Regions from separate parts of the Bacillus sp. LJBS17 genome, predicted to be linked through region 1. Evidence: riboswitches for the same ligand, from Rfam matches in the RefSeq annotation. Region 1 holds a riboswitch; each other region holds the start of a gene.
What was found. A riboswitch is a leader RNA that binds a small molecule or an ion and turns the genes downstream of it on or off. The one in region 1 is predicted to bind S-adenosylmethionine.
Positions count from the first base shown of each region.

Region 2: it holds a riboswitch for S-adenosylmethionine, as region 1 does, so the genes downstream of both, mtnW (2,3-diketo-5-methylthiopentyl-1-phosphate enolase) here and KXZ66_RS08345 (phosphoadenylyl-sulfate reductase) in region 1, are expected to answer to the same signal.
Region 3: it holds a riboswitch for S-adenosylmethionine, as region 1 does, so the genes downstream of both, metN (methionine ABC transporter ATP-binding protein MetN) here and KXZ66_RS08345 (phosphoadenylyl-sulfate reductase) in region 1, are expected to answer to the same signal.
Region 4: it holds a riboswitch for S-adenosylmethionine, as region 1 does, so the genes downstream of both, mtnK (S-methyl-5-thioribose kinase) here and KXZ66_RS08345 (phosphoadenylyl-sulfate reductase) in region 1, are expected to answer to the same signal.

Region 1 covers NZ_CP079759.1:1,610,124-1,613,570, reverse strand. Annotated here, with positions in the region: gene sat (sulfate adenylyltransferase) at 1-365, opposite strand, end outside; gene cysP (sulfate permease) at 414-1,478, opposite strand; gene KXZ66_RS08345 (phosphoadenylyl-sulfate reductase) at 1,490-2,191, opposite strand; SAM riboswitch class I at 2,356-2,461, opposite strand; gene pyrE (orotate phosphoribosyltransferase) at 2,606-3,238, opposite strand; gene pyrF (orotidine-5'-phosphate decarboxylase) at 3,235-3,447, opposite strand, start outside.
Region 2 covers NZ_CP079759.1:1,408,821-1,412,267, reverse strand. Annotated here, with positions in the region: gene KXZ66_RS07335 (methylthioribulose 1-phosphate dehydratase) at 1-435, opposite strand, end outside; gene mtnX (2-hydroxy-3-keto-5-methylthiopentenyl-1-phosphate phosphatase) at 393-1,100, opposite strand; gene mtnW (2,3-diketo-5-methylthiopentyl-1-phosphate enolase) at 1,097-2,314, opposite strand; SAM riboswitch class I at 2,399-2,499, opposite strand; gene mtnE (methionine-glutamine aminotransferase) at 2,538-3,447, opposite strand, start outside.
Region 3 covers NZ_CP079759.1:3,268,890-3,272,336, forward strand. Annotated here, with positions in the region: gene metQ (methionine ABC transporter substrate-binding lipoprotein MetQ) at 1-419, opposite strand, end outside; gene metP (methionine ABC transporter permease MetP) at 433-1,101, opposite strand; gene metN (methionine ABC transporter ATP-binding protein MetN) at 1,094-2,119, opposite strand; SAM riboswitch class I at 2,225-2,331, opposite strand; gene KXZ66_RS16930 (SCP2 sterol-binding domain-containing protein) at 2,446-2,790, opposite strand; gene KXZ66_RS16935 (thioredoxin family protein) at 2,897-3,217, opposite strand; gene KXZ66_RS16940 (toprim domain-containing protein) at 3,219-3,447, opposite strand, start outside.
Region 4 covers NZ_CP079759.1:1,405,251-1,408,697, forward strand. Annotated here, with positions in the region: gene mtnA (S-methyl-5-thioribose-1-phosphate isomerase) at 1-876, opposite strand, end outside; gene mtnK (S-methyl-5-thioribose kinase) at 884-2,077, opposite strand; SAM riboswitch class I at 2,170-2,326, opposite strand; gene KXZ66_RS07315 (carbon-nitrogen family hydrolase) at 2,410-3,189, opposite strand; gene mtnE (methionine-glutamine aminotransferase) at 3,284-3,447, shown strand, end outside.

The DNA of each region.
Region 1 (3,447 bases):
TTGACAGCTTCTTTTTGTTTGTCAGGCACGTACAGATCTTCGATTTGGATAACGCCGTATGTTTCTCCTTCATACGTTAACTTTACCGTTTCACCAAGTGACAGTTCCGCTGCTTTTTGCGCATCGACCGGAAGCGTGATCGGAAGAGACCAGACAACGCCGGAAGAAAGACGCATGTTTTCGACTACAGATACGTAATCTTTTTCATTAAAGAAACCTTCAATCGGGCTGTATGCACCGATACCGATCAATTCCAAATCCGCGAAAGAAATTAAATCAAGTTCAATTTCTTTTTGGATGCCGCTCACATCATATGATTCATCTACTCTGTTTACTAATGTTCCTCCGTGTGGTGCTAAGCTCATAATATCCATCTCCTCCTAGTTAACTTATAAAATTACTCAGATTAATGATCAGATTCCCCCGCCTTGTTCGTGGACTGAGCGTCTCTCTTTACGAATGGCCTTTGTCAGGCTGACGGCACCCCCCGCCGCTAAAAGCACACTTACCATGATAAAGATCGAATAATAATCTGCTTTTAAAAACAAGGATACAAGCAGATAAGAAATCGATAAAGATAAAAACGGCGATACGATCCATACCTTCAGCATCGTTTGAACAACTTGTTTATGGAACACGTTCGGACCGTTTTTTGCCATGCCTATTCCGATAATAGACGATGACGTGACTTGCGCCAAGGGCACCGGCATCCCAAATACAGAACTGATGATCACCAGTCCGGCTCCTGTACCGGATAAGAGAATGCCTTCCCCTTTGGAGAATCTCGTAATTTTCTTCCCGTTTGTTTCTAGCACACGCCGGCCTAATAACAGTGCGCCAAGAGCAACAAAAGCTCCTCCATACAAGGTTCCTTTTCCGACATCAAGCACACCGGCAGCTACTAACGGGCCAACAGCATTCGCCACGTTATTCATGCCGGCAGAGAATGCTTCGAAAAATCCGGCAACTAACAAAACAACGCCGAGGATTTTTTGCTTTTTAGAAGATTTTACTTCAATCTTAAAATAACGAAACAGCTTAGATACGAAATAGGTGAAGCCGAAAGCGAACAGCGGGACAAAAACCCAAAATGACACAATGATCAGAAGATTGTTCACAAACAATACTTTATAAGCCACTCCCACGCCGACAACCGCGCCGACTGTTACTTCACTTGTCGACAAAGGAATGCCGAGCAGATTAGCAGTAAAGAGCGACAGGGCAGCAGCTCCAATAATGATGCAAACAATCGTCAGTGTAATCGTCTGCTCAGGAATAATGCCGGAGCTGATTGTTTTTACAACCTCGCCTCCGCCAATGACCGCCCCGGCAAAGACACCGACTGCGCATAGGATCAAAGCGTAGGTTTTCTTTTTGATGGCTCCGGAGCCGTAAGCAACCCCCATCGAAGCTGCAGCGCCGCTTGCACCAATATTCATCGCGAAAAACAAGCTAAATAAAATAGCGGCTAATTCCATTTTGCAGCTCCTTATTCATGCAGTCCGCATTCTGTTTTCGCCATACCATTCCATCTGCCTGAGCGCAAATCCTCTGCTGTAAAAGCGGGAGCAGTGCAAGGCGCACAGCCAATACTTGGATATCCTTGGTCATGAAGCGGATTGTAGTCCAGTTCATTCCGGGATGTGTATCTCCAAATGTCTTTCCAAGTCCAATGGATAAGCGGGCAAACTTTTACTGACTTGAATTTTTCATCTTTGTTTAAGAAATTCGTATTGGCACGGCTTGGCCCTTGATCACGACGCAGGCCGGAAAGCCAGGCTGGATGTCCTGAAAGCGCCTCTCTTAAAGGAACGACCTTTCTAAGATAGCAGCACTGATTCGGCTCTCTTTCCCACAGTTTGTCACCATGTTCTTCGGCTTGTTCCTCAAGGGTGAGGTCTGGTTTTTTCAGGATGATATTAAGACCCGGACAACGCTCTTTCACTCGTTCAATTGTTTCATAGGTTTCTTTAAAATGAAGTCCTGTATCAAGAAACACAATCTCTGCGTCTTTTTTCACTTTATAAATTAAGTCAATCAGAACGATTCCCTCAATTCCGAAACTGCAGGCATAAACAAGCTGATTGCCGTAATGGCCGTATGCCCATTTTAAAACTGACAGCGCTCCTTTGTAAGGATCGTCTTCCGGAAATGTAATCGTTGGTTCTTCCCAATTATCGTACGTTAACATTTCTTCTTTCCTCCTTTCGGAGACAAACAAACAGTAGCTTTCTGCCGGTTGTCTTTTCCCAATTGTAATGTGATTCGCGGCTGCTGATATCACAGACAGCCTTTTTTCCTCTTAAAATAAAAAACTTTCAATCCGGCGGAAAGAAAGACAGGAACAGCATGCAGCCCTTATCTTTCAAAATGGAATTCATTTTGCTGGAAGTAGCACCTTACAAACTATGCAGGTTGCCGGGCTTCATAGGTCCAGTCCCTCAGCCGCTCTTGATAAGTTTTTAGATTTGTAGTAAATTTTAGCACAATTCTAACATAAGTCAACCCGACTTTTTTTATAGGATTAATAAAAAAACAGGCCTCACAGCCTGTTTTCAAGTACAGCAAGGCTTTGAAGCCTCTTTACATCATTTGAATTTATTTTTTATTTTTTAAACCAATCTTTTGACTCGGGATTTCGTTTCCATGTTTGCAGCTTTTTTAGATCATCTGAATGAATATTTCCGTTTTCAAGCGCGACCTCTGTGAGCGTATCATAATCAGTTAATGAGTAGTATGGCAGTTCTGCCTTTGCGAAGGCTTCCTCCGCTTTAGGAAGTCCGTACGTAAAGATTGAGACGACACCAAGCACTTCACAGCCGGCCGCTTGTAAAGCTGCACAAGCTTCAAGCACGCTGCCTCCTGTGGAGATTAAGTCTTCAATGACGACTGTTTTTTGCCCTTCTTGCACAGCTCCCTCAATCTGATTGCCTTTACCGTGCGCCTTCGGCTTGCTCCTCACATAACACATCGGAAGATTCAAACGGTCAGCCGCAAGAGCAGCATGAGGAATACCCGCGGTTGCTGTTCCCGCAATCATTTCAGCTTCAGGAAAATGCTCTTTGACAAGCTTGCTGATGCCTGAGGCGACATCATTTCTGACCTCTGGGAAAGATAGCGTAAGGCGGTTGTCACAGTAGATTGGAGATAAAATGCCGCTTGCCCATGTGAACGGCTCGTTCGGGCGTAAAAATACAGCTTGGATGTCTAATAGATGTTTTGCGATGATTTGTTTCAAGATTTAATTCCCTCCCATTCAAGTCTGACAGCCTTATAGGCTTTTACCGGGTCTTCCGCTTTTGTAATCGAGCGTCCTACTACAATCGCTGATGAACCTTTCTCTCTTGCAATAGCAGGCGTCGCTACGCGGACTTGGTCATTCGCAGCGTCCTCAGACATTCTGATCCCCGGAGTGACAGTCAGAAATGAAGGCGACACCGCTTGATA
Region 2 (3,447 bases), 200 kb from region 1:
CGGATTTTCTATAATCGGAACGGTCACTTCTGCGTTCTCTTCCCACAAGCCGAGTGCTTTTATAATTTCCTGGCCTTTGAATGTGATTTTCTTTTGGTCTCCGTATAACTCTGAAATCACATTATTGTTTACCGTATGGACATGCAGGCAGCATCCGGCATTGGTTTTATTGTACAAATGTGTATGCAAAAGCGTTTCTGCTGACGGTTTCAGAGAATGCCCGCTTTCAGCAGGCTCTCCGTTTTGATCGACCAGCAGAAAATCTTCAACCGTCTCTTTGCGTTTATCTTTTCCGCTTGCAGTGACGAGAAATGTTAAAGGCTCATCTGTAACCTTAATTGACAGATTACCGCTAGTAGCCGGAAACCAATCTCTCTCTGCCAATTCCCGTTTTACTTCAGCGAGCTCTCGCCAGCGTTCTTGTTTTGCAGCCATTCCTGTACCTCCATTACATTCTCAATTTCCTTTCTGATCTCATAAAAATCTTGATACGGAAGATGATTGAGGTTTTGCTCCCGGCATTCGTTTAATAAATAATCCCTTGCAAAGCATAGGTCAGACAGCTTTGCTGCCTCCACATCTGTAACCGAATCACCGATCATGATGATATATTGGTTCGGTTCAGAAAGTTCATGGATGACCGACGGCTTACAGCACCCGCATTGATTGCTGCATGTGCCCTTGCAGGAATGAGGCCAGTCAATATGGATATAGTCATTGTCAAATGAAGCATGGTTGCAATAAATGCGGTCTTTCTCCACAATGCCTTCAAGCAAAGGATATACAAAAAAGTCCATTCCACCGCTTATGACATAAAACGGAATCTCGTGCTCATTGATAAATGCTACAAATTCCCGAAAGCCTTCCCTGATTTTTGCATCTTCCAATACAAAACTTGTAATCTCTTCTTTTAAACGGCTGGGCAGAAGGCCGAACATCCGCCCGACACCTTCCTTGATCGACAGCGTTTTGGAAAGTACGCCGTCTTTTAATGCCACCCACTCTGGGGGAGCAAATGTTTTCATGATATTTATAATGTTGTCGTTCATCGTGATTGTTCCGTCAAAATCACAAATAATAAAAGGTTTTCGAGTCGTCATACGGCTTCAACCTTTCCCCATTTATCTAGCGCAAGCTTAAGATCCTTGCATTGTTCGGCTTTTTCATCAATCGGCTGGGCCTCTAGGACCGCATCAATAATGGCTCTGAACGCTCGCCCCCCGCCTTGGGCACCGTTCGGATGTCCATGTACGCCTCCTCCGGCGTTAATAATGTGGTCTATGCCGAAATCACGCATTAATAGCGGAACCATGCCGGGATGAATGCCTGCTGACGGAACCGCAAATGTTTGGTTAAAAGCATCCTCTCTCACACATTCTTCATGAATCGCCAGTGCATCCGCTCTTGGAAGCGCAACCGAACCATATGGAGACGGAAAGAGGCTGAAGTCAGCACCGCAATATCGGTTTAATTTTCCGAGTAAAAGAGCGTGAGAAAAACCGTAAAACGGAGAAGACGTAAACGCTCCGCTGACTGCTGGATGCGCCATAATCGGAACTGGGATTTCAGGATCTTCTGCAAGGCCTTGCATAACGTCCAAGCCGTAAGCAAAGACATTAAACAAAAGCGCATCCGCTCCCAACTCGGCGGCGCGTCTCGCTTTGTCTTTCAGATCAGCCGTACGTCCGGTCAAATTCACCGCATACAGCGTTTTATGTCCGGTTTGCTCATACGTTTCTTTCAATATTTGCTTTCCTTCTGTAATTCTTGTTTCAAAAGGCGCTAGACCTGTCTCAAAGAAAATTTCATCGTCTTTAATCAAGTCAACTCCGCCAAGCGCCTGCTGCCGGAGCTGTTCTTTAATATCACTCAGGTCCCTTCCGATTACGCCTTTAAATATGCTCATTAACAGCGGTCTCTCAAACTCTCCCAGCAGCTTCCGGATGCCGTATACGCCAAACTTCGGTCCCGGCAGTGCACGCTTAAATGCTTCAGAGAAGTGAAGATCGATTAATTTGATTTTTCCGTCCAGGGACAGCTTGCCAAACACTGTTGTCAGCAAAGCCGGAATATCCTGAGAGAAATTGATTTCAGGATAGGCAATTGTGATGACCGCTTGTTTTTCTGATGCAGCAGTTCCCTCTCTCTCCTCAACTTTTATCACCCGCCCCTTGTGCTTTTGCATTTGCTCCTGTTTTACAAGGGGCAGATCAGTCCAGGAGCCTACTGTCAATCCTGTTGCGATTTGTTCTGCTTTCTTCTCTGTATCGGCTCCCGGTTCGGTCAGGAGATATGTCGCTAATAACTCACTCATGCCAGAGCTCCTTTCATTTTCATCCATATCAAAAAACCTCTTCAAACTGCAATCGCGTCTAAAGAGGTTTCGTTTCTCGTCCGAATCTTATCTCTCAGCCGCTAGCTGCAAGAATTAGCACCGTGCTTTATAAGTCGGTTGCCGGGCTTCATCGGGCTCGTCCCTCTGCCTGCTCTTGATAAGAAAATATAGATTTTATAAATTATTTTGAATTATCCCATCGTTATAAGGTCTTGTCAATGCTTTTTTGGGTAAACAGGTTCAGTTTGCCAATTCGATAAGCGGCTTCCTTAAGTCTTTCTTCACTTGTTAAAAGTCCGACTCTGACGTAGCCCTCGCCATATTCACCGAAGCCGTTTCCAGCCGCAACTGCCACATTCGCTTTTTCCAGCAAAAGATCTGAGAACTGCTCAGAAGTATAGCCTTCAGGCACAGGCAGCCATGCAAAAAAAGAACCTGCGGGAGCTGTTACATCCCAGCCGATTTCCCGGCATGCCGTGATCCAAGCGTTTCTCCTGCTCTCATACCTGGCATTTTGCTCTGCCACACACGTCTGATCGGCTAACAGTGCCTCTGCTGCAGCCTCCTGAGTCGCTCTGAAAAGACTGACAAACATATGGTCTTGATAAAGATTGATCGCTTCAATGACCGAAGCGTTTCCGACGGCAAAGCCAACCCGCCATCCTGCCATATTATACGTTTTTGACAGCGTGTAAATTTCAATTCCGATATCCTTCGCACCTTCAGTCTGCAAAAAGCTTAAAGGCTTGCAGCCGTCAAATCCGACAGCGCCGTAAGCAAAATCGTGAACGACGCAGATTCCGTTTTCAGCCGCAAAACGCACGGTATCTTCAAAGAACTCGGAAGTAGCAACAGCTCCAGTCGGATTATTCGGATAATTCAAATACATCAATTTCGCCTGTTCCCTTATTTCAGCGGTTATGCTGCTGTAATCAGGGAGAAACGCCCTGTCCTTTACGAGCGGCATCATTTCCATCTTTGCTTTTGCAAGTGTGACACCCGACCAGTAATCAGGATAACCCGGATCGGGAACTAAAATCGTATCACCGGGATTCAACAAGCATTGCGGGAGCTCGACTAAACCGGCTTTTCCGCCGAATAATACAGCGACT
Region 3 (3,447 bases), 1.7 Mb from region 1:
GCAACGTTGTTTGTCAGAATGATTGTCGCACCGTCTGGAAGGTCTTTCAGTGATTTGTATGTTTTAGAGTAAATACCGAATGGCTCTAAGTGAACAGCGCCGGCATTCACAAGTTTGTAATCTGTGTTTTCTTTCATTTCTTGCTCAAGGTAAGGAATGTGCTGGAAGTAGTTCGCGTCCACTTCTTTATCAGCTAAAGCTTTATTGTACATTTTGTAATCACTAAGCACTTTCACTTTCAGCGTATAGCCTTTTTCTTTCAGCAATGGTTCAGCTTCTTTTAAAATTTCCGCATGCGGTGTTTTTGTTGCCGCAACGACAATTTCTTTCTTGCCGGATTCAGCGCCGTTATTCGAACCGCAGGCAGCCATGACTCCTGCAAATACAAGCAGTAATGCACCCAAAAATAGCTTTTTCAATGTAAATCCTCCCTTATCGTTTGTCTATAATATTTGTTATTAGATCACCGATGATTTGAATAATAAACACGATGATTAAAATAAACACAGTAGCAACGAAGGTAACATCAGCGTTATTAGACTGATATCCTTCTACGTACGCAAGGTTTCCAAGGCCTCCTGAACCAATGGCTCCGGCAATTGCCGTTGAGCCGATCAAAGCGATGGCAGTAACCGTAATGCCAGAAATAAGAGCAGGCATTGATTCCGGAATCAGCACTTTGAAAATAATCGTAGACGTTTTCGCGCCCATTGATTTAGCGGCTTCAATCACACCTTTATCCACCTCACGCAGCGCGATTTCAACAAGGCGCGCGTAAAATGGTGCCGAGCCGATTACCAGCGCCGGCAATGCGGCGTTTGGCCCTAAGATCGTGCCGACTAAAAATTTCGTAAAACCTAATAGTAAAATAATTAAAATAAGGAACGGAATCGATCTGAATATGTTAACAACGGCCGCAATCACAGAGTTGACCGCTTTATTCTGCCAGAGGCTTCCTTTGCTCGTCAGAAAGAGCAGCAAGCCGAGGATGACCCCGATGACAAAAGCAAACAGTAAAGAAATCAGCGTCATATAAAGTGTTTCATATGTCGCGTTCCATAATTCAGTTAAATCAACGTTTGGGAAGTATTTTTCAAACATTCGTGATCACCTCTGCTTTCACCTGTTTGTCATTAATGAATCGGATCACGTTTTGCACTTCTTCCTCGTCTCCGTCAATGTGGATGAACAGTGAACCGTAAGCCCCATCCTTCGTCTGCGAAATTTTCCCTTGCAGAATATTGACGCTGACATTGAAGTTTCTGATCATCTCTGTAATCAGAGGCTGTTCAGCTGACTCACCGACAAATGTGAGCTGAACCATTTTTCCTGATGCTGTATCATCAAGAAGGTGCTGAAGCGTCTCTTTCGTTTCTTCCGGCTCTGTCACCTGCTGAACAAATCGTTTTGTCATTTGTTCCTTTGGATTTTTGAAGACATCGAGAACCTCGCCTTCTTCGACCACCTTGCCGTTTTCCATGACGGCGACTCTGTTGCAGATTTTGCGGATGACATGCATTTCGTGCGTAATCAGCACAATCGTCAAACCGAGTCTTTCATTAATATCGGACAATAGATCCAGAATTGAATCTGTCGTTTGCGGATCTAATGCTGATGTCGCTTCGTCACAAAGAAGAACCTTCGGATTGTTTGCAAGCGCTCTGGCAATTCCGACACGCTGCTTCTGACCGCCGCTCAGCTGGGACGGATAAGATTTTTCTTTTCCTTCTAAACCTACCAGTTTAATCAGTTCATTGGCGCGCTTGATCCGCTCGCTCTTTTTCACCCCGGCAATTTCTAAAGGAAACATGATATTATCTCTGACAGTCCGCGACCAAAGCAAATTGAAATGCTGGAAAATCATACTGATCTCATGGCGTGCTTTTCTTAAACCGCGTCCATTTACTTCATTAATCTTGGTTCCCGCCACTTCCACGGTTCCTGAGGTTGGTTTCTCAAGGCCGTTCAGCAGACGGATTAAGGAACTCTTACCAGCTCCGCTATATCCTATAATTCCAAAAATCTCACCTTTTTTAATGGAAAGCGAGACGTTTTGGACAGCATTGACATCTCCATGTTTCGACTTGTAAACTTTTGAAACATCCTGAAGATTGATCAAAGCAATCACCTGCCTTAACACTATTCTAAGAAATCTTCCGGTTTTTTCTGCAAAAGAAAAGCCTTTCTGCACACTTGAGCAGAAAGGCTTATATAAAATGCCTTTCTCTCATCTTTCAAAGCTGAACGCTTCGTGTGAATTGGCACCATTTCAACAGTGTTGATGGTTGCCGGGCTTCATAGGGCACTTCCCTCCACCTCTCTTGATAAGAGAAATATATAGTCTTTTTCGTCCGGAAATTCTTAATGTAGAATAGCACGGCGAATGATTAAATGTCAATAAAATAAATGATGTCAACTTTTACTATTATAATAATTTATTATTTTTTAATTTTTTAAAATCCTCTGAAAAAATCCATTTGTCAGCCAGAGAATGGCTTCCAGCTTTAACAGGGCCCTGAATGACCCCTTTACTTTGAGGCTTCCGCTCTGAATAAGGTGCTGAAGGGAAATGTCTCCGTGCAATAAATCAATAATTTCCGTTTGGTTTCCGTAAAAGGTCAGGTTGGACGTTTGGGGCGGAGAAACTTTTTTCATTTCTCCCTGTTCGTTTATTGAGACGGTTAAGGCTTCTGCTTCTCCTTGGAAGGTAATGAGCAATGTTGAGGCATTCAAAAGGGGTTTTAAAAACAGATGCTGATACTCATCTTCTAAAACTTCCGCTTTCTCCATATGTACAACCTCCTATTTGTTGGTCATACATACACATTTCTCTCTTTGTCGCAAGAACCCCTTTATAAAACGAACGACAATTTCATTGGATATGCTGAGAAATATGTCATAAATGGGATGCGGAAGATGATTTTTGTTTGATCAGCTCATATAAATAAGAAACGGAATGAAATGCATATCCTCTTTCGACCATCTTTCCGCCTTTAAACAGCAGAAAACAAGGGACGCTTTCAATTTGATACGCTTTTGCGAATGTCGGAGAGTAATTGACATTGTTTTGATAGAAGGCGACATCCGGCAGCATTTCTTTCACCACTGTCAGCATTTTGCTTGCAAGCTGGCAGGTGCCGCAAAACGGAGTATATAAATATAGAAGGTACACATCATCTTCAATGTGATCAAGTTCGTGTTCTTGGAGTTCTTTCATGCTATACACCTCGGGACTTTCTTTCAAGAAAAATAGTATGGACATTCAGATTCGCACGCAGCAATACAGAAGCGATATGGTGCCTGGGCGCAGCCGCTACTTCCTTATAGGCTCTGTCGACATGGAGATGGCAGGCTTCATTAAATTCACGCTTCAGCTGTTTTCTCAATTTCTCACCTGATTCATCAGCATCAACTAATATATAGACGTCTTTATCATAAAGCTCGTCA
Region 4 (3,447 bases), 200 kb from region 1:
TCGTTCCTCTATCGGGATATCAGCGCCGCATTTGACCTTTGTATCAAATGTAGATAAAGGTGCGGCGACAAAAAACGGAATATCAAAGGCGTTTGCTAAAATAGCAAGACCGTATGTGCCGATTTTATTTGCCGTATCACCGTTCTTTGCAATTCGGTCGGCTCCGACGATAACAGCGGAAATTTGTTTTTCCTTCATCGTATGGGCGGCCATGCTGTCTGTGATCAGAGTGACATCAATGCCCCCCTGCATCAGCTCCCAAGCAGTAAGGCGTGAACCTTGCAGGACAGGCCTTGTTTCACAGGCATAAATGTGTAATCCCAAATCTTTTTGTTTGGCCAAGTAAAACGGAGCTAGCGCCGTTCCATAGCGGCTTGTCGCGATTGAGCCGGCATTGCAGATCGTCATGATCCTGTCGCCTTTTTTGAAAAGCTGCAGGGCGTTTTGGCCGATCAACCGGCACGTTTCCTCATCCTCGACCTGAATCTGAATGGCTTCATGGACAAGGTTTGTTTTTGCTTCATTTACGGAAATCGCGTTTTCGACCGAATGACTCAGTCTCTCAAGCGCCCATGACAAATTAATGGCGGTAGGCCGTGAGCTGTTTAAATATTGTTTGATGTCTTCCAGTCTGCGGCGGAATTCCGTGACATTGTCTGTTTCAATGTCTTTGGCAGCAAGCGCCAGTCCGAAGGCAGCTGTAATGCCGATCGCCGGAGCGCCCCTTACTTTGAGCGTGACAATCGCATCAAATACATCCTCTTTCGTCGTCAGCTCCAAATATTCCGTCTCATCAGGAAGCTTTTGCTGATTTAAAATGGTAATAGCTGTTTCTTTCCATTCAACAGAACGTGGAACAGCAAATGAATGGGTCATGAATAGATCATTCCTTTACAAGTAACTTAAATAATTCAATAACATCTGTTATCGTTTTGAATTCCGAACGTTTTTCGATAAAGGCTGTGCCGGTTTCGAGCGCCAAGCGTTTTCTGCCGATTCGTTTATCAAACGGCACGATCGTATCCAGGTCAGCTACATGGGCAAGGCCGATCGTGCGTCGTATCAGCTCACAGCCCGCAAATCCGATTGCTTCTTCAAAAATATGGCTGAGCGTATCAGTGAGGTAACCGTCGATGTTGGCGTAAACATCCAGACTGTCCTTCTGCCAGGCTTCACTAAACGTCTCCTTAAACGTTTCCCAGACCTGGTTGACATGTTCATATAACGGCTCTCTGTCAGCCTCGTCACGGCTGAGTGCGTTCAAAAATAAGTTGGCGATAAATTGCCCTACATCAAAGCCGATCGGTCCGTAAAAAGCAAACTCAGGATCAATCACCTTTGTTTCGTGCTCACTTGCGAAAATGCTTCCTGTATGCAAATCACCATGAATCAACGTTTCTGCAGACGTTAAAAATGACTTTTTCAGCTTAGCGGCTTCGATTTTAACGCTGTCATTATTCCAAAGCTTTTCGACAAAAGGACGAAGCTCTTCTTCAAAATCATTTGTGTCATGGTCGAAGAAAGGATCTGTAAAAACAAGTCTTTCCGTAATGTCGCATAGCTCTGGATTTGTAAACTGTTTAACAAGCTGTTTTTTCACCTTAGGTTCAAGCGCGTAATCTGATGAGTAGAAAAGTGTTTTTCCTAAAAATTCACCGATGTGCTGCGACAGATGAGGATAGTTTTCACCCTCAATGAGTCCTTTTCTTGCGATCTTGAGATGAGAGAGATCCTCCATGACGGTAACCGCCATTTCCGTATCAGAATAAAACACTCTTGGAACCAGGTGAGGCACATGCTCGCCCTGACGGATGAGAGCGCTGCTTTCGATTCTTGCACGGTCGATTGTCAGCGGCCAGCTTTCTCCCACCACTTTTGCATACGGAACCGCCTGTTTAATGATCAATGCTCTGTCATGTTCTTGATCATAAATATGAAAAACGTAATTTAAGTTGCCGTCTCCGATCTCCTGGCATGTCAGCGTGCTTTTGCTTGGAAATAGGCCAAGCTTCACCGCCAACGCCACAGCGGAGCTTTCATTTAACGTTTCGTATAAAGGTGTTTTTGTGACTCCCATCATCATAACCTCCAATTATGTAATTAATTAATATGTGGCCGTAAAAAAGCCTCCTTCTCAGAGAGAAGGAGGCTTAACATCTATGTCCGCCTCTCTTATCTCTCAGATCAGATCTGAATGGAATTAGCACCGTGCCTTAAGAGACCAGCGTCTCGGCGCGAAAAAAATGCGCCCCATTTCACAATGGAATTACGGTCGGTTGCTGTTGGGGTCAAAAGGCCAAATCCCTCGCCCAACTCTCGATAAGAGAATATATTCACTTGTTTGACAATTCTAATTTATCAGTTGATGAACATGGTAACAGGTAATTTAGTTAGTTGTCAATATATTTTTTAATATAAATCTTTTCTGATATCATCGAAAACAGGAATGCTCTCCCGAACTTCTGCGCTTTCTTGAAGGTCGATTTCCGCTCGGACTATGCCTTCTTCCCGGCCGCCTTCAGCAAGTACACGCCCCCATGGATCAATAATCAGGCTATGTCCTGCAAATTCATTATCCGGATTTGAACCGGTACAATTGCAGGCTGCGACAAAGCATTGGTTTTCAATGGCTCGCGCAATAAGCAGGCTTTTCCAATGATCAAGGCGGGGAAGAGGCCATTCCGCAGAAATAAACAGCACGTTGGCGCCTTTTGTCGTATGTTTTCTGATCCATTCCGGAAAACGGATATCGTAACAGATCAATCCAGAGCTTTTGACGCCGTCAAGCTCAAAGTATCCGTCTTCGGAACCGGCTGATAAATACAGATGCTCATCCATCAGCTGAAAAAGATGGGCTTTTCTGTACTCTTTAATGATTTGCCCTTCCTTATCCGCGATGTACATTGTATTATAAACATCAGAATTCTTCCTGACAGCGACCGACCCGGCGACAATATGAACACCATGTTTTTTTGCCGTTTTCTTCAGCCAGCTCTGAGCGGAGCGGCCGTCTTCGTCAGCGAGTTCATCAAGATTGGCCAGATCATATCCGGTCGTCCATAATTCAGGCAGAACAAGAACATCAGCATGTTTGCTTTCTTTTCCGATGAAAAATTCAGCCTTTTTTATATTTTCCGAAGGTTTGCCGTATGAAATATCAAATTGAAGACAAGATATCGTCCATTTCATCTTTTTAACACCCCAAATTTTTCTTTACTTTTTTCATTTAACCATATATGATGATGGACTATCATTTCAAGATTTTTTTAGAAGGTGAGAATAGATGAAATTTGAACAGTCTCATGTATTGAAGGAATTGCCTAAACAATTCTTCGCTTCTCTGGTGCAGAAAGTGAACCGAAAGCTCGCAGAAGGACATGACGTTATCAATCTAGGACAGGGAAATCCAGATCAGCCGACTCCTGAGCATATTGTTGAGGAGATGAA